Regions from separate parts of the Shinella zoogloeoides genome, predicted to be linked through region 1. Evidence: predicted binding sites of a transcription regulator. Region 1 holds the regulator's gene; each other region holds the start of a gene.
What was found. The regulator PhoB, encoded in region 1, activates phosphate uptake and scavenging genes when phosphate is short. The targets are predictions, from matches to a motif close to TGTCATNNANCTGTCAT.
Positions count from the first base shown of each region.

Region 2: Q9316_RS18080 (DUF2794 domain-containing protein) is a predicted target of PhoB. The motif match lies at 2,299-2,315, and genes of this name have one in related genera.
Region 3: Q9316_RS23000 (alkaline phosphatase) is a predicted target of PhoB. The motif match lies at 2,328-2,344, and genes of this name have one in related genera.
Region 4: ppk2 (polyphosphate kinase 2) is a predicted target of PhoB. The motif match lies at 2,431-2,447, and genes of this name have one in related genera.

Region 1 is NZ_CP132311.1:102,126-107,505, reverse strand. Features, by position in the region: gene Q9316_RS01415 (aspartate aminotransferase family protein) at 1-994, opposite strand, end outside; gene Q9316_RS01410 (GcrA family cell cycle regulator) at 1,420-1,956, shown strand; gene phoB (phosphate regulon transcriptional regulator PhoB) at 2,085-2,768, opposite strand; gene phoU (phosphate signaling complex protein PhoU) at 2,787-3,506, opposite strand; gene pstB (phosphate ABC transporter ATP-binding protein PstB) at 3,557-4,372, opposite strand; gene pstA (phosphate ABC transporter permease PstA) at 4,387-5,380, opposite strand, start outside.
Region 2 is NZ_CP132311.1:3,475,160-3,480,539, reverse strand. Features, by position in the region: gene acnA (aconitate hydratase AcnA) at 1-1,072, shown strand, start outside; gene Q9316_RS18085 (DUF1223 domain-containing protein) at 1,242-2,000, shown strand; gene Q9316_RS18080 (DUF2794 domain-containing protein) at 2,336-2,710, shown strand; gene Q9316_RS18075 (GNAT family N-acetyltransferase) at 2,729-3,280, opposite strand; gene pyc (pyruvate carboxylase) at 3,358-5,380, opposite strand, start outside.
Region 3 is NZ_CP132313.1:60,114-65,493, reverse strand. Features, by position in the region: gene Q9316_RS23015 (ABC transporter substrate-binding protein) at 1-1,094, opposite strand, end outside; gene Q9316_RS23010 (hypothetical protein) at 1,260-1,436, opposite strand; gene Q9316_RS23005 (DUF2161 domain-containing phosphodiesterase) at 1,537-2,205, opposite strand; gene Q9316_RS23000 (alkaline phosphatase) at 2,397-4,151, shown strand; gene Q9316_RS22995 (hypothetical protein) at 4,230-4,694, shown strand; gene Q9316_RS22990 (ABC transporter ATP-binding protein) at 4,697-5,380, shown strand, end outside; gene Q9316_RS22985 (ABC transporter permease) at 5,380-5,380, shown strand, end outside.
Region 4 is NZ_CP132311.1:1,385,766-1,391,145, forward strand. Features, by position in the region: gene ilvA (threonine ammonia-lyase) at 1-511, shown strand, start outside; gene Q9316_RS07890 (HlyU family transcriptional regulator) at 676-990, shown strand; gene Q9316_RS07895 (GGDEF domain-containing protein) at 1,145-2,392, shown strand; gene ppk2 (polyphosphate kinase 2) at 2,686-3,594, shown strand; gene Q9316_RS07905 (CorA family divalent cation transporter) at 3,603-4,613, shown strand; gene Q9316_RS07910 (Lrp/AsnC family transcriptional regulator) at 4,641-5,102, opposite strand; gene ald (alanine dehydrogenase) at 5,266-5,380, shown strand, end outside.

The DNA of each region.
Region 1 (5,380 bases):
GCAGGCCCTCGCCGCGCACATCCTCGATGACCTCGGGGAAACGATCCTTCAGCGCGGCAAGTCCCTGGCGGAAGACGAGCGCGACGTCGCGCACATGCTCGAGGAAACCCTCTTCTAGGACGACGTCGAGCACGGCATTGCCGACGGCCATGGCAAGCGGGTTGCCGCCATAGGTGGAGCCGTGCGTGCCGGCGACCATGCCGGCGGCGGCCTCGTTCGTCGCAAGGCAGGCGCCAAGCGGGAACCCGCCGCCGATGCCCTTGGCGACGGCCATGATGTCGGGCGTGACGCCGGCCCATTCATGGGCGAAGAGGCGGCCCGTGCGGCCGACGCCCGACTGCACCTCGTCGAGGATGAGCAGCAGGCCGTATTCGTCGCAGAGCTGGCGCAGCTCCTGCATGAATTCCTTCGGCACCGGGCGGATGCCGCCCTCGCCCTGCACCGGCTCGATCAGGATCGCAGCCGTTTCCTCGGTGATCGCATCCTTGACGGCGCCGATATCGCCGAAGGGGACCTTGAGGAAGCCCGGCGCCTTGGGGCCGAAACCCTCGATATACTTTTCCTGCCCGCCGGCCGCGATGGTGGCGATCGTGCGGCCGTGGAAGGCGCCGTCGAAGGTGATGATGTGGTACTTGCCGGCATGGCCCTTGGCGAAATGATAGCGACGCGCCGTCTTGATCGCGCATTCCAGCGCCTCGGCGCCCGAATTGGTGAAGAACACCTTGTCCGCGAAGGTCGCTTCCGTCAGCCGGCGGCCGAGGCTTTCCTGGCCCGGGACCTCATAGAGGTTCGACAGATGCCAGACCTTGTCGGCCTGGTCCTTCAGCGCGGCGACGAGATGGGGATGGGCATGGCCCAGCGAATTGACGGCGACGCCGGCGGCAAAATCGAGATAGCGCTCGCCATCTTCGGCGATCAGCCAGACGCCCTCCCCGCGCGTGAACCGGAGCGGCGCACGCATATAGGTTTCATAGAGCGGCGCGGCATCGGCCATGGCGCGTATCCTCCGAAAAGAGATGCGGAAAAACGGGTCCCGTGCTTGACTTTTCCGGACACCAGAAAAATCAAAAGCCGCCTTTCGGCGGCATGCCGCACTATCGGCATTTCACCCCTCCATGTCAACAAAAGTGCATCCCGAAATATGGCTGAACCTGCCGCAAGGTGAGGATTCGCGGCACGCGCGGAAGGTGTCTCTATCGAGTCACACCAGACCAGCAAGTTGGGGAAAACTTAGAAATCGATTCGCGCCGATTCCCGCGACTCTTGTCACAGAGTCCCCCTGTCTCTAGGTTAAAGACCAATTACTAGACTGCATGCGGCGGAACTAGTCACCAAAAGAGTCAAGGCGTTCAGGTTCCGGACCCGTCCGGGACGCGATGAGGGATTCCCGCATTGCGAGCGCCGAGCGGAGACGAGAACATGAACTGGACAGACGAGCGGGTCGAGAAACTCAAGAAGCTCTGGGCCGAGGGCCTGAGCGCGAGCCAGATCGCTGCACAGCTTGGCGGCGTCAGCCGCAACGCGGTGATCGGCAAGGTTCACCGGCTGAACCTGCCGGGCCGCGCCAAGGCCGGCGGCACGCAGACGGCGTCACGCCCGAAGCGCCCGGCCGCGGCAACCCCGCGCCCGTCGAATTTCGCAGCCCGCCCGGCCGTGACGCGCACTGTCGCCCGGCCTGCCGGCAGCGCCCTTCCCAAGGAAGAGCTGGACACCGACTTCGAGACGCAGAGCGAGCAGCTTCCGGTTCCGGCCAACGGCAACAAGGTGGTCGTGCCGATGTCGCGCCGCCTGGAGCTGACCGAACTGACCGAGCGCACCTGCAAGTGGCCGATCGGCGACCCGCTGAACGACGACTTCCACTTCTGCGGCAACGAGTCCCCGGACAACTCGCCCTACTGCACCTACCACCAGCGCCTCGCCTACCAGCCCTCCGCCGAGCGGCGGCGGATGCGGTAACAACAGCGATCGTGGAATGAGATGCGGGCCCTTCGGGGCCCGTTTTCGTTATTGCCGTTGAGATGACCCAAAAACGCGAAACGGGCCCCGAAGGGCCCATTCCCGTCCTTGGGAGGAATTTCGGCGGCTCAGGTTTCCAGCGAATAGCCGGCGCCGCGGACGGTGCGGATGACGTCCTGCATGTTGGCGAAGTTGAGCGCCTTGCGCAGGCGCCCGACATGCACGTCGACGGTGCGCTCGTCCACATAGATGTCGTGGCCCCAGACACCGTCGAGAAGCTGCGAGCGGGAGAAGACACGGCCGGGCGAGGTCATCAGGAATTCCAGCAGGCGGAACTCCGTCGGCCCCAGGCGCACCTCGCGGGTGCGGCGGTGGACACGGTGCGTCTCGCGGTCGAGTTCGATATCGCCGCAGCGCAGCACCGTCGAGACGACCTCGGGCTTGGCCCTTCGCAGCATGGCACGGACGCGGGCGACGAGTTCCGGCGTCGAGAAGGGCTTTACCACATAGTCGTCCGCACCGGTGGCAAGGCCGCGCACGCGCTCGCTCTCCTCGCCGCGCGCCGTCAGCATGATGATCGGCAGGCGCTCCGTTTCCGGCCGCTGGCGCAGGCGCCGGCACAGTTCGATGCCGGAAACGCCGGGCAGCATCCAGTCGAGGATCAAAAGGTCCGGCATGCGCTCCTGCAGGCGCATCTCCGCCTCGTCACCGGAGAGGATCGTATCGACCTCGAAGCCTTCGGCCTCGAGGTTGTAGCGCAGGAGGACGCTGAGCGCCTCCTCGTCTTCCACGACGGCAATTCTCGGCACCATAAAGCGAACCTACTCTCTTTACTCGGAGACGTCGGCGGCAACGACGGACGTCGAGGTGTCGTCCTTCGGGCGCTCGCCTTCCGGCTGCGAGCCGGTCGCCATATAGTAGATGGTCTCCGCGATGTTGGTCGCATGGTCGCCGATACGCTCGATGTTCTTGGCGCAGAACAGGAGGTGCGTGCAGGGCGTGATGTTGCGCGGATCTTCCATCATGTAAGTGAGGAGTTCGCGGAACAGCGAGGTGTAGATCGCGTCGATCTCGTCGTCGCGCTCGCGGATGGCCTTGGCCTTCTCGATCGAGCGGGTGGCGTAGACGTCGAGCACTTCCTTGAGCTGCATCAGCGCAAGTTCGGCAAGATGCTCCAGGCCGCGGGCGAGCTTGCGGGGCATGCCCGAGCTCTGCACGGCGATGACGCGCTTGGCGGTGTTCTTGCCGAGATCGCCGACGCGCTCCAGCTCGGCGGCGATGCGGATGGCGCCCATGATCTCGCGCAGGTCCGCCGCCATCGGCTGGCGCTTGGCGATGGTGACGATGGCCTTGTCGTTGATCTGGCGCTCGGCATTGTCGAGGATGACGTCTTCCGAGATGACCTTCTGGGCCAGCGCCGCATCGGTGGTGACGAGCGCGCGGACGGAATCCGAAACCATCTGCTCGGCCGTGCCGCCCATTTCGGAGATGCGGCGGGAGAGGTACTTCAGTTCTTCGTCATAGATCGAAACGATATGGGTCGATGACATGTCTTTATCCTTGATGCGCTCGGATGGTCAGGGTTTTGGCGACGGTTGCGTCAGCCGAAGCGGCCCATGATGTAATCCTGCGTGCGCTGGTCGTCCGGGTTGGTGAACATCTTGTCCGTGTCGTTCTCCTCGACGAGATTGCCGAGGTGGAACATGGCGGTGCGCTGCGAGACGCGGGCCGCCTGCTGCATCGAGTGCGTCACGATGACGATGGTGAAGTTGGCGCGCAGCTCGTGGATCAGTTCCTCGACCTTGGCGGTCGCGATCGGATCGAGCGCCGAGCACGGCTCGTCCATCAGGATGACCTCGGGGCTGACGGCGACGGCGCGGGCGATGCACAGGCGCTGCTGCTGGCCGCCGGAAAGACCGGTGCCGCCTTCGTGCAGGCGATCCTTCACCTCGTTCCACAGGCCGGCCTTCTGCAGGCTCTGCTCGACGATGGCGTCCATGTCGGCCTTCGCCTTGGCAAGGCCGTGGATGCGCGGGCCGTAGGCGACATTCTCGTAGATCGATTTCGGGAAGGGGTTAGGCTTCTGGAAGACCATGCCGACGCGGGCGCGCAGTTCCACCACGTCGATCGACGGATCGTAGATGTCGTCCGTGTCGAGCGTGATCCGGCCGGTGACGCGGCAGCCGTCGATCGTGTCGTTCATGCGGTTCAGCGTGCGCAGGAAGGTGGACTTGCCGCAGCCCGACGGGCCGATCAGCGCCGTCACGGTGTTTTCGCGGACGTTCAGGTTGACGTCGTAGAGTGCGCGCTTGTCGCCGTAGTAGACCGAGACGTCCTTGCCGATCATCTTGTAGGAAATGTCGTTCATTTTCTTGTCCAGCGCTTTCTCGACTGCTGCTTCTGACATGATGTTCATCTGTCTATAACCTTCTACCAGCGCCGTTCAAAACGGCGGCGCAACAGGATTGCACCCACGTTCATGAGGATGAGGAAGATGAGGAGGATGATGATCGCTCCCGAGGTGCGCTCCACGAAGGCGCGTTCCGCCTCGTTAGCCCACATGTAGATCTGCACCGGCAGTGCCGTTGCGGGCTCAAGCGGCGTCGATGGAATATCGGCGACGAAGGCGACCATGCCGATGAGGAGCAGCGGCGCGGTCTCGCCGAGCGCATGCGCCAGGCCGATGATCGTGCCGGTGAGGATGCCGGGCATGGCGAGCGGCAGGACGTGATGGAACACGGTCTGCATCTTCGAGGCACCGAGGCCAAGCGCGGCCGAGCGGATCGACGGGGGCACGGCCTTCAGCGCCGCGCGGGTCGCGATGATGATCGTCGGCAGCGTCATCAGCGTCAGCACCAGGCCACCGACGAGGGCTGCCGAGCGCGGGAAACCGGCGAAGTTGACGAAGACCGCAAGGCCGAGCAGACCGTAGACGATCGACGGCACCGCGGCGAGGTTGTTGATGTTCACCTCGATGAGGTCGGTGAAGCGGTTCTTCGGGGCGAATTCCTCGAGATAGATCGAGGCGGCGACGCCGATCGGCAACGACAGCGCCAGCACGATCAGCATCATGTAGAGCGAGCCGATGGCGGCGACGCCGACGCCGGCGGCTTCCGGACGGCTCGATGCACCGTTGGTGAAGAGGCCCGTGTTGAAGTGCTTGGCGAACGCCCCGCTTTCGGCAAGCTGGTTCATCCAGCCGACCTGCTTGTCGGAGACCTTGCGGTTGTTCTCCGCCACGCCGAGGTCGATCTGGCCCTTGAAGGCCGAGTCGAGGTCGCCATGCGCCAGGAAAGTCACGTTCTGCGTGGTTCCGATGATCGAGGGATCGGCGGTGACGAGGTCGCGGAACTGGACGCGGACGCTGTCCGAGATCATGCCGCCCACGGCCTTCAGGCCGGCACGGTCGTCTTCGCTGACGCCG
Region 2 (5,380 bases), 590 kb from region 1:
CATCTCGCCGGACGTGCAGGCGAACTACCTCGCCTCGCCGCCGCTCGTCGTCGCCTATGCGCTCGCCGGTTCCGTCCAGAAGGACCTCACGAAGGAGCCGATCGGCGACGACCGGGACGGCAACCCCGTCTACCTCAAGGACATCTGGCCGTCCTCGCAGGAGATCCAGGAATTCATCCTGAAATACGTCACCCGCGCGCTCTATGCCGCGAAATATGCCGACGTGTTCAAGGGTGACGAGAACTGGCAGGCCGTGCAGGTGCCCGACGGTCAGACCTATGCCTGGGACGACCAGTCGACCTATGTGCAGAATCCGCCCTATTTCGTCGGAATGGGCAAGACCGGCTCGGGCCTCAAGAACATCGAAGGCGCCCGCGTCCTCGGTCTCTTCGGCGACAAGATCACCACCGACCACATTTCCCCGGCCGGCTCGATCAAGGCGGCTTCCCCGGCCGGTGCGTATCTCACGCATAACGGCGTCGCCGTTGCGGACTTCAACCAGTACGGCACGCGCCGCGGCAACCATGAAGTCATGATGCGCGGCACCTTCGCCAATATCCGCATCCGCAACCACATGCTCGGCCCGAACGGCAAGGAAGGCGGCTACACCATCCACTATCCGTCCAAGGAAGAGATGTCGATCTACGACGCGGCCATGAAGTACAAGGCCGAGGGCGTTCCGCTCGTCATCTTCGCCGGCGTCGAATACGGCAACGGCTCCTCGCGCGACTGGGCGGCCAAGGGCACGAATCTGCTCGGCGTCAAGGCCGTGGTGGCGCAGTCCTTCGAGCGCATCCACCGCTCCAACCTCGTCGGCATGGGCGTCGTGCCCTTCGTCTTCGAGGACGGCACGACCTGGGCCTCGCTCGACCTCAAGGGCGACGAGATCGTCACGATCGACGGGCTGGAAGGCGACATCAAGCCGCGCGAGAAGAAGATCGCGAAGATCACCTATTCCGATGGCACGGTGAAGGAGGTTCCGCTCCTCTGCCGCATCGATACGCTCGACGAAGTCACCTACATGAACAACGGCGGCATCCTGCAGACCGTTCTGCGCGACCTCGCCGCCTGATCGAACGCGACCTAAACTGCGACGTGCCGGGGCCAAAAGCCCCGGCATTTCTGTTTTCAGCCGCTGGAATCCAACCGACAGTTTCACTCCATCGTGACTTCCTGTTGAAGCGGCAAGCGCGTATGACGGCTCAAAGGCTGGCCGTTCTGCCGGCGTTCCATTGGAAATGATCATGCCGAGACCGTATATTCCGGAATGTCTGGCGATCCTGCTGACGCTCGGAGCCAGCGCCGCCCACGCTGAGGAAGCCGTAAAGCCCAAGGGTGTCGTCGAACTCTTCACCAGCCAGGGCTGTTCGTCCTGCCCGCCGGCCGACAAGGCGCTCGAGACGCTGGCGCGCGAGGGCGAGGTCGTCGCGCTTTCCTACCACGTCGACTACTGGAACTATCTCGGCTGGGCGGACACGCTCGCCTCCAAGGACAATACCGACCGGCAATATGCCTATGCCCGCATGTTCGGTCGCAACGGCGTCTATACGCCTCAGGCCGTGCTGAACGGCCGCGAGCATGTCAACGGCGCCGACATTTCCGGCATTCGCGGGCGCATCGCCTCCATGCCGGGCGAGGGCAAGGGGCTCGACGTGCCCGTCGATGTCGAGGTGAAGAACGATGAGCTGCGCATCCGCGTCGGGCCGGGCGAAGGCAAGGCCAACATCGTCATCGCCTATTTCGAACGCGAACGCGCGATCAACATCGACAAGGGCGAGAACCGCGGCAAGACGGTCAACTACTGGCACGCGGTGACCGACATGGAAACCATCGGCATGTGGGAGGGTAAGGAAACGAACCTGGTGCTTCCCGCCGACATGCTGAAGAAGAAAAAGAAAGCCGGCGGCTGCGCCGTGCTGCTCCAGCGCATGAAGAGCGCCGATACGCCGGGCGCCATCCTGGGCGCGACGGTGCTGACGGGCGACAAGGCTTCGCGATAGGTTCCCCTGCGGGGGAGGTCCGGTCCGGCTTCTTCGAGGGGCTGGGGCTTGAGGGTTCGAAGAAAGACGGACCGGACCGAGACGAAGCTGCCGGCAACGGAATAAAGGGCAGCTTCGACAGACGCTGGCGTACAGAGCCGGCTTCCCGCACAAGGCAGCGGGCCCGGTACGAGCTGCGACCGGCGAACTCTCTCCTTTAATTTGGGCGTCTGTTTGTCTGAAATGCGGCGAGACGGATTTTTGCGAAAACATGCACTTTGCCCCATCCGCCTTGCTTTTCGGGGCCGGTCAGGCACACTGTCACCGTGCCGTCACAGGGAAGGTGCGGAGATTCGATGACCGATCAGCCGGATTTGCAGGCGTCCAACGTCGTGGTCGACCTCACGGAATATCGCAGCAGCAAGGATCCGCTGCCGGTGACCTTCCATCGACGGGAGCTCGATGCAATCCTCTGGGTCTATGGCCGTATGGTCGGCGAAGGCGAATGGCGCGACTATGCCATCGACCATCTGCGCGACAGGGCGGTGTTCTCGGTCTTCAAGCGCTCGGGCGAAATGCCACTCTACCGCATCGAGAAGAACCCCAAGCTGGCCGCCAAGCAAGGCGCCTACAGCGTCATCAACCAGCACGGCACCATCCTGAAGCGCGGCCACGAGCTGAGCCAGGTGCTGAAAGTGTTCGACAAGGTGCTGCGCCTCATCGAGACGTAGGCATTTCCCGCTCCGATTTCAGCGCATCGTTCCCGGATAGTCCGCGCCCGACGGTTCCGTGCCGGCGCCCTCGCCGAGCGCGCGCTGCATGAAGACCGTGTCCAGCCAGCGTCCGTGCTTGAAGCCGGTCGCCGTCATGCGGCCCGAATGCTCGAAGCCGGCGGCGCTGTGGACCGCGATCGAGGCGGGGTGCGCCCCGCCGATGACGGCCACCATCTGGCGGAAGCCGAGATCCGTACAGCGCCGGATCAGCTCGGCGAGCAGCGCCTTGCCGACGCCCTTGCCGCGCGCTTCCGGCGCCAGATAGACGGAATCCTCGACGAGCCAGCGATAGGCTGGCCGCGTGCGGAAGGCCGAGGCGTAGGCATAGCCGAGGATGAGCCCGGTCTGTTCGACGGCGACGATATAGGGGTAGCCCTTCTCGGTGATCGCCGCGAACCGCGCCTCCATCTCGTCGAGGGTCGGCGGGTCGATCTCGTAGCTCGCCACGCCGTTGAGGACGGATTCGCGGTAGATCTCGGTGAAGGCGGCGATATCGCCGAGTGCGGCGGTGCGGATGACGAAGCTCATGGAAAGCCTGCGCATTTCGGATATGGGACGATGCGTCCCATCCCATATCCTTTGTCCGCTTTCAAGCCGCCCGTCTGTCAGGCGCCGTAGACGATGAGCAGGTCCTTGGCGTCGATCTGGTCGCCGGCGCGCACCAGCACCTCGGAGACCGTGCCGTCCTTCTCCGCATGCAGCGCCGTCTCCATCTTCATCGCCTCGATGGAGACCAGCACGTCGCCGGCCTTGACCTGCTGGCCGGCCGAGACCGAGACCGTCGAGATAACGCCGGGCATCGGCGCGCCGAGATGGGCGGCATTGCCATTGTCGGCCTTGCGACGGGCGACGGAGGTGGCGGCGCGGTTGCGGTCCGGTACCTTGATGAGGCGCGGCTGGCCGTTCAGTTCGAAGAACACCTTGACCATGCCCTGCGCATCCGGCTCGCTCTGCGCCTGGTGCAGGATGACGAGCGAGACGCCCTTCTCGAGTTCCGGCTGAAGTTCCTCGCCCGGCGCCAGGCCGTAGAAATAGGCGGGCGTCGGCAGCACGCTGACCGGGCCGTACATGTCGGCGGCGAGCGCATAGTCGGTGAAGACCTTCGGATACATCAGGTAGGAGGCGAACTCGAAGTCGTCGACCTTGCGCTCCAGCTTGTCCTCGATGGCCTTGCGCTCCGCATCGAGATCGGCCGGGGGCAGCAGCGAGCCGGGCACGGCGGTATAGGCCGCCTCGCCCTTCAGCGCCTTCTTCTGGAGGGCCGCCGGCCAGCCGCCCGGAGGCTGGCCGAGATCGCCCTTCAGCATGGAGACGACCGAGTCCGGGAAGGAGACGTCCTTTGCCGGATTCTCGACATCCGCGACGGTGAGGTCCTGGGAGACCATCATCAGCGCCATGTCGCCGACGACCTTGGAGGACGGCGTCACCTTGACGATATCGCCGAACATCTGGTTGGCGTCGGCATAGGCCTGGGCGACGCGATGCCACTTGGTTTCGAGGCCGAGCGAGCGGGCCTGTTCCTTGAGGTTGGTGAACTGGCCGCCCGGCATTTCATGCAGGTACACTTCCGAGGCCGGCCCCTTGAGGTCGCTCTCGAAGGCGGCGTACTGGAAGCGCACGGCCTCCCAGTAGAAGGAGATGCGGCGGATCCATTCGGGGTCGAGGCCGGGATCGCGCTCCGAGCCCTTCAGTGCCTCGACGATCGAGCCGAGGCAGGGCTGCGAGGTGTTGCCGGAGAGGGCGTCCATCGCCGCATCCACCACGTCGACGCCGGATTCGACGGCGGCGAGCACGGTCGCGGCCGCGATGCCCGACGTGTCGTGGGTGTGGAAGTGGATCGGCAGGTCCGTCGCCTCGCGCAGCGCCTTGAAGAGCACACGGGCGGCGGCGGGCTTGAGGAGGCCCGCCATGTCCTTCAGCGCGATCATGTGCGCGCCGGCTTTTTCGAGGTCGCTCGCAAGCGCGGTGTAATATTTGAGGTCGTATTTCGGGCGGGCCGAGTTCAGGATGTCGCCGGTGTAGCAGATCGCCGCTTCGCAGATCTTGCCCTCTTCCACCACCGCGTCCATCGAGACGCGCATGTTGTCGACCCAGTTGAGGCAGTCGAAGACGCGGAAGACGTCGATGCCGCCCTTGGCCGCCTGGCGGACGAAATATTTCACGACATTGTCAGGGTAGTTCTTGTAGCCGACGCCGTTCGCGCCGCGCAGCAGCATCTGCAGCAGGAGGTTCGGCGCATCCTCGCGGATGCGGGAAAGCCGCTCCCACGGGTCTTCCGTCAGGAAGCGCATGGAGACGTCGAAGGTCGCGCCGCCCCAACATTCCAGCGAGAAGAGCTGCGGCAGCGCTCGCGCATAAGTGCCGGCGACGCGGGCGATGTCATGGGTGCGCATGCGGGTGGCGAGCAGCGACTGGTGGCCGTCGCGCATGGTCGTGTCGGTGAGCAGGACCCGTTCCTCGCCGCGCAGCCATTCGCCGAACTTCTTCGGACCGAGTTCGTCGAGCTTCTGCTTGGTGCCGGCAGGAATATCGCCGCCGACGAACGGCACGACCGGCTTTGCGACATCGGCCGACGGCCGCGGACGGCCTTTGGCCTCGGGGTGGCCGTTGACGGTGACGTCGGCGAGG
Region 3 (5,380 bases), on a different replicon from region 1:
GCCGTCTGCTGGGACGGCGCATCGGCGGTCGCCAGGATTTTTACCTCGTGCCCGGCCATGCCGGATTCGGCGAGCAGTTCCTTCGCCTTGGCCGGATCGTGGGGAATGCCCGGATAGTCCTTGTCGTGGAAATCGACGCTGCCCGGCAATGTGGTGTTTGCCGGCTCGGCATAGCCGCGCGTGATGGCCTTGGCCATGGCCTTGTTGTCGATCGCCATGCCCGCCGCCTGGCGCGCCCTCAGGTTGGAGAAGGGCTCGCGCTTGTGGTTGAGCAGGGTCATGTAGATGGTGGTCGAAGGCTCCATCCGCATGTCGATCGTCTCGACGGTCTTCAGTTCGTCGATCTGCGCCCACGGCACCGCGCGCACCGCATCGATCTCGCCGGCCTTCAGCATGGCGATGCGGGTTTCGGGCGATGCGATCTCGATCAGCTCGACCGTGGCGTCCGATTTCGGATAGCCCTCGCGCCAATAGTGCGGGTTGGGCTCGAGGATAAGCCGCTCGTTCGGCTTCCACTGCTTGACCTCGTAGGGCCCTGATGTCACCGGGACCGTGGAAAAGGCCTCGTCCTCGCCGCGCTTTTCCACATCGGCCTTGGACACGATGCCCATGTTCCAGATTTCGGCATTGCCGAGGAACGGCGCGAAGGCGGATTTGAGCTTGACCACGACCGTTTTCGGATCGGCCGCCGTCAGCGACTCCACCGAGCCCAGCGGCGCCGGATAGGCCGATTTCTTGTCGCTGCGGATACGGTCGAGGCTGAAAGCCACGTCGTCGGCCGTGATCGGCGACCCGTCGGAGAACTGGGCATCGCGCAGATGGAACGTGTAGGTCTTGCCGTCCTCGGAAATGTCCCACTTCTCGGCCAGCCCCGGCTCCAGCGCGCCGGTCTCGGAATTGCGCCGAAGCAGGCGCGAATAGAGCTGGCCGTAGGTCTCGATATTGCCTGCCGCCGCCGAACGCATCGGGTCCAATGTCGTGGTCTGGTAGGGCGAGGCGATGCGAATGACATCGGCCGCCAAAGCCGGCTCGAACGCAATCAGCCCCACGGCCAGAACCGTCATGCCGCGCAGTGCCGAACCTTTCGCCCGCATGCGAGGTCTGCTCCAAAAATTCATCTTTCTCTCCTCCCGAGATCCAACGTGCCGCCAGACACATTGAGGAGAGTATGTTATATATTCCCCATTGGTCAACAATGATGTTATGTATTCAACATAGGGCGTGTGAAGACGACCCGGGCGCTTTCCGGAGGAAGATACCTACAGGGGGCGAACCTGCTTGGCTGGGTCGTCGTTCTCGTCCGGGGTCGGATTGGGCTCCTCGTCCGGCAGGCGATCGGGCTCCGGCTCCTTGATCGGCGGCGCAGGCTCGCCGATTGGCGGGATATCGGGGATCGGGTTCGGGCCGGGATCGGGTTCGTTCGGAATGATGGCCATGCTGCACTCCTTGCGGCGTTCGATGGGTCCACCACGCCATATAGCGCGCGTGCCGGCCTTACCAAGGCATGGCTTGCCGGGAGCACTATCCCCGTAGGCGCTATTCGGCGGCCGCTACGCCGGGCTGCGGCCATCGCCGCAATGCCTCGCGACCGGCATCCGTCAGCCCATAGACACCCCTGTCAAGCCGCTCGAACCAGCCGTATACGTTGGAAAGCAGGATCTTGCCGGCCTCCGGAACGCCCGGGCGGATCTCGCGCACGCGCAGCGGCCCGGCCTCCAGCGCTGCCGCGCAGCCGAGCGCCTGCTGGCGGTAGGCCGTCATGAGGGGCGTGCGCGTGCTGCCGCCGAGCGCCGGATCGCCACGCCTCTTTTGATGTTCACGCAGGAGCCGCGAGCGCCGTTTCGGGTTGGTCCGCGGCATGGGCGATACGGAGCCGACGATGATGCTGACGTCACCGGCATCGGAAATGCCGAGCATGCCGATGCCGAGCCTGCGGCAAAGATCGCGGTAGCGCCTGTCGGCCTCCCGCCCCCTGCCCTTGGCCGAAACCCTCGCGGCGATCCAGACCTCGTCCGAGATCGCGGCCCGGTCGACGGCCTGCAGGATCAGTTCCAGATTGAAGCTCAATTTCAGCTCGCAGATCACGACGACTGGCGGATCGTCCTCACTGAGACCGACGATATCGCAGCCGCCGACCTCGCCCTTGACGACATAGCCGGCCTTTTCGAGAAAGGTTTTGACGGGTGGATAGAGCGACGTTTCCATGGGCCTGCGGGTCGATGCTGAGAATCACCGCCAACCTACATCGATCCGTCCGCAAGCGACACCGCATCCGCCTCCGGCGCGGTGAGAGGCGGAGGCAGGCTTTTCCACCGCGGCTCGTCATATGTAATACGCCTGTCATGGAGGGTTCTTATCGCAAGGGGGCAACGCACCGCTCAAGAGAGGCACTCCCCATGCGTAAACTTCTCCTTGCCCTCGCATCCGCCACGATGCTCGCAGGCGCCGCCGAGGCGGCGACCGTCTATCCGCTCGACCGCGCGACGATCCTCGTCGGCTCGCCCTTCGACTTCAAGGTCGAGTTCGATGCCGTGGTGAAGCCGGAAGACGTGAAGGTCACCGTCAACGGCCAGGACTATGAGGCCGTCTTCGGCAAGAAGGCCGAATTCGTTGCCGAGGAAAAGGGCGCCGAGGACAAGGTGCTGGGCTCTGCGCTCATCCTGCGCGGCCTGACGATCGGCGTTGCCGGCGCCTACAAGGTCGAGGTTTCGGCAGGCAGCGAAGCCAAGTCGGTCGCCTGGGACGTCTATGAGACCGTCGCGGAACCGAAGGCCAAGAACATCATCTTCATGATCGCCGACGGCCTCTCCGTCGCCCACCGCACCGGCGCGCGCATCATGTCCAAGGGCATGACCGAGGGCAAGGCCGACGGCCGCCTCGCCATGGACGACATCCCGCCGGTCGCCTTCATCGGCACGTCCTCCACGCATTCGATCGCGACCGACAGCGCCAACACCGCATCGGCCTACATGACCGGCCACAAGTCGCGCGTCAACGCGCTCGGCGTCTATGCCGACCGCACGCCGGAGAGCCTTGACGATCCCAAGGTCGAGACCATTGCCGAGGCGCTGCGCCGCACCACGAAAAAAGCCGTCGGCATCGTCACGACCGCCGAAGTCGAGGATGCGACGCCCGCCGCGCTCGTTGCCCACACCCGCAAGCGCGCCGACAAGGCCGAGATCGTCGGCATGATGCTCGACGTCAAGCCGGACGTGCTGCTCGGCGGCGGCTCGGCCTACTTCCTCGGCAAGGACGTGCCGGGTTCCAAGCGCAAGGACGACAAGGACTATATCGCCGAATTCAAGAATGCCGGCTATGCGCTGGCGATCGACAAGACGGAACTGGCCGCGGCGGCCGGCTCGAACCAGGAGAAGCTGCTCGGCCTCTTCCACACCGGCAACATGGATGTGACGCTCGACCGCGAGTTCCTCAAGAAGGGCACCGTGGACAAGTTTCCGAACCAGCCGGGCCTCGTCGACATGACGAAGGCCGCGCTCGACAAGCTTTCCAAAAACCCGGAAGGCTTCTTCCTGATGGTCGAGGCCGCCTCGGTCGACAAGATGAGCCATCCCCTCGATTGGGATCGCGCGCTCATCGAAACGATCGAGTTCGACAAGGCCGTCGCCGTCGCCCGGGAATTCGCCGACAAGAATCCCGACACGCTGATCGTCGTGACGGGCGACCACACGCACGGCGTCGGCATCATCGGCACGGTCGATGACGAGAAGCCGGGCACGGAAATGCGCGAGAAGGTCGGCACCTATGACAATGCCGGCTTCCCCAACTACGAGGACAAGGACGGCGACGGCTACCCCGACCGCGTCGATGTCTCGCGCCGCCTGTTCCTGGCCGCCAATAATGGTCCCGATCACTACGAGACCTTCCGTCCCAAGCTCGACGGCCCGTTCGTTCCGGCCGTGCAGAACGAGGCGAAGGAGTATATCGCCAACGAAGCCTACAAGGACGTTCCCGGCGCGGTCTTCGTCACGGGCAACATTCCCAAGGACGAGGACACCGGCGTGCATGCCGTCGACGACATCGTGCTCCAGGCGGCCGGCCCCGGCGCGGAAGGCTTCCGCGGCTATATGGAACAGAGCGACGTCTACCGCGTGCTCGCCGATACGTTCGCCCTCGGCACGGCCAAGGACTGAGCGGCTTTTGCCCTTTGGCGGACAGGCGGCGCTGTGCTGCCTGTCCGCACCATCGTGAAGGAAGAAGGAAGCATGGCCATGACGGATATCCCGCGCGCGTTTTTCACCCGGCGACGGATGCTCTCGACGCTCGCAGCCCTGCCCGCCCTTTCCTTCGCCCGCCCGGCATCATCGGGCGAAAAACTCGGCTTCGGCGAACTCTACAAGAGCTTCGGCGTGCTCGGCCTCGAATTCTCCGACAAGGTGAAGCGGCTGAACGGCGCGGAGGTCACCCTCAAGGGCTTCATGGCGCCGCCGCTGAAGGCCGAGGCCAACTTCTTCGTGCTCACGGAAATCCCCATGTCGCTCTGCCCGTTCTGCTCCTCGGATGCCGACTGGCCGGACAATATCCTCGTCGTCTACCTCGCCGAAAAGCAGACCTTCGTGCAATACAATGCGCCCATCGAAACGCATGGCGTACTCGAATATGGTGCCTGGACCGACCCGGAAACCGGCTTCCGCAGCCAGTTGCGCCTGCGCGACGCGGCGTTCAACACGGTCTGACCATGCTGGCGCTCGATATTTCCGGCCTTCAAATGCGCTTTCCCGGCCTTGAAACGCCGGTGCTTTCCATTTCCCGGCTGCATCTTCCCGCAGGCAGCCAGCTTGCCGTCACCGGCGCCTCGGGCTCCGGCAAGAGCACGCTCGTCAACGTCGTCACCGGCCTCGAAACGGCGACGCAAGGGTCCGCCTCATGGGGCGGCACGGACATTGCCGCCCTCTCCGCCGGCAGGCGTGACGCCTTCCGCGCCGCCCATATCGGCCTCGTCATGCAGGATTTTCATCTCTTTCCCGGTCTTTCCGCCTTCGAAAACGTCGTGCTGCCGGCGCGACTCTCCCGCCGCCTGACGCCGGCGATGCGCGAGCGCGCGCACCACCTGCTCGAAACGACGGGCATCGCCCGGCCGGGCCAACCCGTCGAAACACTGTCGCGTGGCGAGATGCAACGCGTCGCGGTGGCACGGGCGCTGTTGTCCAAACCGGGCGTGATCGTCGCGGACGAGCCGACCGCCAGCCTCGACCGCCGCACCGGCGAGGCGATCTCCGAGCTGATCGTACGCCTTGCCCGGCAGGACGGCGCGACGCTCGTCGTCGTCACCCACGATCCGGCGTTGATGGAACGGCTCGATCGGCGCATCGGCCTTGAGGGCGGCCGCATCGTTGCGGACAGCGCGGAGGCGCTGGCAGCA
Region 4 (5,380 bases), 1.3 Mb from region 1:
CGCAGCGCTCAGCCGGTTTTCGGCCGACCAGGTCATGCTGCTTTCGGAAAACGCCATCTGCGTGACGATGATCGACATGCTGAACGTGGAGGGCGTGGTGCTGGAGCCGGCCGGCGCACTATCGTTGACGGCGCTGGATGCGCTCGGCCGCGAGGCGCTGGAAGGCAAGACGGTGGTCGCCGTCGTCTCGGGCGGCAATTTCGATTTCGAGCGCCTGCCTGATGTCAAGGAACGCGCCATGCGTCATGCGGGACTGAAGAAATACTTCATCCTGCGCCTTGCCCAGCGCCCCGGCGCGCTGCGCGATTTCCTGAACATGCTCGGACCGGACGACGACATCGCCCGCTTCGAATACCTGAAGAAATCCGCCCGCAATTTCGGCTCGATCCTGATCGGCATCGAGACGAAGGCACCGGAGAATTTCGCAGCGCTCAAGAAGGCCTTCGACGCGGCCGGCATGCGCTATCAGGACATTACCGAAAACGAAATCCTCGCAAATCTTATCATCTAGGGGCATGGGTCCGGCGACGCTCTCCCCTTGGAGGGCGCTGCCGCCTGTGCTAGAGCATTTGCAGCAAAAGTGCGCAGCGGTTTTGCGTCCGCAATTGCGTGAAAACAAGGAGATAGGGAGTTTTCGCGATTCGAGGAAAAGCGGAAATGCTCTAGCAATCGGCCATGGCATCGTTCTTTTCAAAACTCTTCGGTCGCGGTGGCGACTCGGCAGCTCCCGCGAAGATCGCGGAGGAAACCGAGGCCTATAACGACCTGACCCTCGTGGCGGCTCCCATTCCCGAAGGCGGCCAGTACCGGCTTGCCGGACGCATCGAGAAGCGCGACGGCGAGCGGGTGCTCGTTCGCACCTTCATCCGCGCCGATCTCTTCTCCTCGCGGGACGATACGGTCGCTTCGACCTTCCGCAAGGCAAGGCAGATCGCCGACCAGCACGGCGCCTCGCTCTTCAGCGACGGCGCGGAGAGCCGGCAGGTCTGACCGCCAGGCGCGTTCGCCACCCGAAATAATCATATGAAAATGTGCGAAGGCGCTGGAGAACCGGTGCGTTTGCCTGTATCCGCAGGAAAACGACTTGTTGCGGACGTTCCGATTCAGCTGGCTGGCGGGACGTCGGGGAAACTGCGGACCGCCCATGGGTACTGAAAACCTGATCCTGCTTCTCATCGAGGCCGGTTTCTATTTCGTCTTCATGGTGGGCATCCTGCATCTGCGCCACCAGATCGGCATCGGCGTTTTCGTCGCCGCACTCGGCGTCATGCACTTCCTGGAGACCTATCTGGCGGCGGTCTTCTATATCGAGCTGCCGTTCGGCGTTATTTCACCGGGCTCCTCGGTGCTCTTTTCCGGCAAGCTGATGATGATCCTTCTTCTGTATGTGAAGGAGGACGCCGCCGTCGTTCGCGCGCCGATCTACGGCCTGCTCGCCGGCAATTTCCTGACGGTCGGCCTCAGCCTGTTCCTGCGCCACCACCAGACGATCGGCGCGGTGCCGGGCCGCATCGCCGATCTCGCCTTCATCGACGAGATGGGCTGGCTGATGCTGTGGGGCACGATGCTGCTCTATGTCGATTCGCTCGCCATCATCCTGCTTTACGAGCGCCTCGGTCGGGTCTTCAGGAAGAACACGGCCATGCGCTTCTTCGTCTCCGGGGTCGCGGTGCTGACCTTCGACCAGATCGGCTTCTATGCGGCGCTGCATTTCCTCAACGGCGCGCCGGTCGAAGTGTTCTGGGGCGGCTGGATCGCGAAGATGATGGCGGCCTGCGCCTATGCGGTGCTGATCACGGTGTATCTCTACTATTCCCGCATATCGGCGATGCCCGTCTCGCCGCGTCCCATCTCGGATATCTTCGCCGACCTCACCTTCCGCGAACGCTACGAGGACCTGCTCGACCGTTCGGGCCGCGATGCCCTGACCGGCGTCTATGACCGCAGCCGGCTGGAATTCGAGGCGCCGCGAATGCTCTCGGCGATGCTGGCGGCCGGCAAGCCGATGGCGCTGATGATCATCGACGCCGATCATTTCAAGGACGTCAACGACCGTTTCGGCCATCTCGCCGGCGACGGCGTGCTGCGCGACACCGCGGCCTGCCTGCAACGGGCGCTGCGCGGCGGCGACCGCATCTTCCGCTTCGGCGGCGAGGAATTCGTGGTGATCTGCGAAGATATCGAGCCGGAAGTCGGGGCAGAGCGGGCTGAAGAGTTGCGGCGCACCGTGGAGGCGGAGATCCGCAGGCCTGACGACGTGCCGGTGACGGTCAGCATCGGCATCGCCAACAGCTACAATGACGGCACGACGCTGAACGCGCTGCTGTCGGCCGCCGATGCCCGGCTCTACGCCGCCAAGAATGCCGGACGCAACCGCGTCATCTCGCACTAGATTTCCGGCTGTCGCGCCGGATTGCCGGAACATCGGCCTGTCACAAAAGTTTCATCTGTGCTTCCTATACGAGTGGATGGAAGCCCCGAAAACGCGGCGGCTAGTCAATGGGAGCGGTGCATGGCGGGAGCTGTCGGAAGCGATCCCATGCCAATCGACCGGCTTCAGGAACGGCCGTTCGTCCTTGCGCCGCGCGTGCCGTCGTCCTTCTCGTCCATTCCAGCGTTCCTTTCGCACGCTCCGAGGCCGAAACGCGTCCGGAGCGCAATTTCCACGATCCATGGATACCGGTCATGTTCGACGACAATCATCTGAACCGCATCAAGGCGGAAATTGCCGACAGCTTCGACGAGGAGCTGGAAATGCAGATCGAGGAGGAGCGGCTGGACGACCTCATCGCCGAGGGCATGTCCGAACCGCCGGCGCAGACGCTGGAGCGCCGGATCTATTTCCGCGAGCTGTTCCGCCTCCAGCATGAGCTGGTCAAGCTGCAGGACTGGGTGCAGCACAAGAAGCTGAAGGTCGTCGTTCTCTTCGAGGGGCGCGGTTCGGCCGGCAAAGGCGGCGCCATCAAGCGCGTGACCCAGCGCCTCAATCCGCGCATCTGCCGCGTCGTCGCCCTGCCGGCACCGACCGAGCGCGAGCGCAATCAATGGTACTTCCAGCGCTATGCGCCGCATCTGCCGAGCGCCGGCGAAATGGTGCTGTTCGACCGCTCCTGGTACAACCGCGCCGGCGTCGAGCGCGTCATGGGCTTCTGCACGCCGGACGAGCTGGAGGAATTCTTCCGCTCGGTACCGGAATTCGAGCGTATGCTGGTGCGCTCCGGCATCGTGCTGATCAAATACTGGTTCTCGATCACCGACGAGGAGCAGGAATTCCGGTTCCGCATGCGCATCCACGACCCCTTGAAGCAGTGGAAGCTCTCGCCGATGGACCTCGAAAGCCGCGTCCATTGGGAGAACTACACCAAGGCCAAGGAGGAGATGCTGGAGCGAACCCACATTCCCGAGGCGCCGTGGTGGATCGTCGAGGCCGTCGACAAGAAGAGGGCGCGGCTGAACTGTATCGCCCATCTGCTTGCTCAGATTCCCTATGAGGACGTGCCCAAGGCGCCCATCGATCTGCCCGAGCGTGTGCGGCATGACGATTATATCCGCCGCCCGCCGCCGGACGAGATGTACGTACCGGAAGTCTACTGAGCAGGCCCTTGAACCTGCTGGACCAGACGCAGAGGGGGCTGACGCCGGGGCTCGTCGGCGCCTACCGGGGATCGCCCGGCGGGCCGGTGGTGCCCGTCGCGCCGCAGGATATCGATGCGGCGCTCGCGTCCGCGGACGGCTGGGTCTGGCTGCATGTCGATCTGGTCGACCAGCGCATACAGGGCTGGCTGCCCGCGCGCTGCACCTTGCCGGCGGCGGCGCGCTCCATTCTGGAAGGGCATGACGAAAGCCTTGTTCTTGGCCACGAGGCAGGGACGACGCATGGCGTCATCGCCGATCTGCAGCAGCAGGAAACCGAACGCGCCTCCACCACCGTCGGCCGTCTGCATTTTGCCCTGACGGAGCGTCTGCTGGTCACGGGCCGGCGGCACCCGGTGGAAGCGGTGAACCGGGTGCGGCGCTCCTTTGCCGAGGGTTTCAGCCCCGCAACGGCCTACGAGCTTTTCGAGGCCATGGTCGCCGCCTTCTGCAAGAATACGGCGATCAAGCTCAAGGAGGCGGCGGGGCTGCTCGATGCTGTGGAGGACCGGCTGGTCACAGAACGGCTGAGCGACGAGCGGCGCAGCCTCAAGGAGGTGCGCCGCCTCGCTGTCTCCTTGCACCGCCCGGTCGCGGGCATGGTGGCGCTGTTCGAGGAGGAGGACCGGGAGGACTGGACCCTCTCCGAACACGCCCATGCCGTGCTGCGGCGCCTGTCGATGCGGCTGGAGCGGCTCGACCGCGAGATCGTCATGGTCAACGACCGCGCCCGCCTGCTGCAGGAGGAGATGGCGGCGGAATTGCAGGACGAATCGAACCGCAGCCTCAAGGCGATGGCGGTGATGAGCGCCCTGTTGCTGCCGGGAACGCTTGTCGTCGGCGTGTTCGGCATGAACACCGCGGGCCTGCCGTTCAGCCAGGGCGAAACGGGGTTCGGCTGGGCGATGATGCTGGGCATGGGCGCCACCGCGCTGTTCTACTGGCTGCTGCGCCGGGCCGGCATCAACCTGCGATTCTAGAAGCGCAAATCCGCTAGGGGTTGCTCCCTAGACCCCGACATTCGGCCGATCGATGATTTCGCGCAGCGCGAAGCTCGAATTGATCTTCACCACATGGGGCAGGGCGGAAAGCCAGTCGCGGTGGATGCGCTCGTAGTCTTCGAGGTCCTTGGCGGCGACGCGCAGGATATAGTCGTATTCGCCGGACATCAGGTAGCAGACCAGCACGTTGGGGCAGAGTTTTACCGCCGCCTCGAATTCCGCCAGCGTCTTGGCGAACTGGCCGGACAGCGAGATGTGCACGATGGCGATCATCTTGTAGTCGAGCGCCTTCGGCGAGACGCGGGCGTGATAGCCGTTGATGGTGCCGGATTTTTCGAGGATGTCGAGCCGGCGCGAGCAGGCCGACGGCGAGAGGCCGACGCGCTCGGCAAGCTCGGCATTGGAGATTCGGCCGTTCTGCTGGACGACCTTCAGGATCGCAGCATCGATTGCATCCAGACGCGACATTCGAATTTTCCCCGAAAATTCCGCTGATAACAGAAGAATATTCGACATTGGCCCGTTTCGCAAACCGGCTTTGCAAGGACATTGCACGCCGCCTCTGCTTCCATGGTGTACCCGCCGAAGAGCGGCACGAGAAAACGGGAACATCACTGGGAAAGGAACGCGCATGCGTGTCGGTTGTCCGAAGGAAATCAAGAATCATGAATACCGGGTCGGTCTGACGCCCGGTGCCGTGCGTGAATATGTGGCGCATGGCCACGAGGTGCTCGTCGAGACGAAGG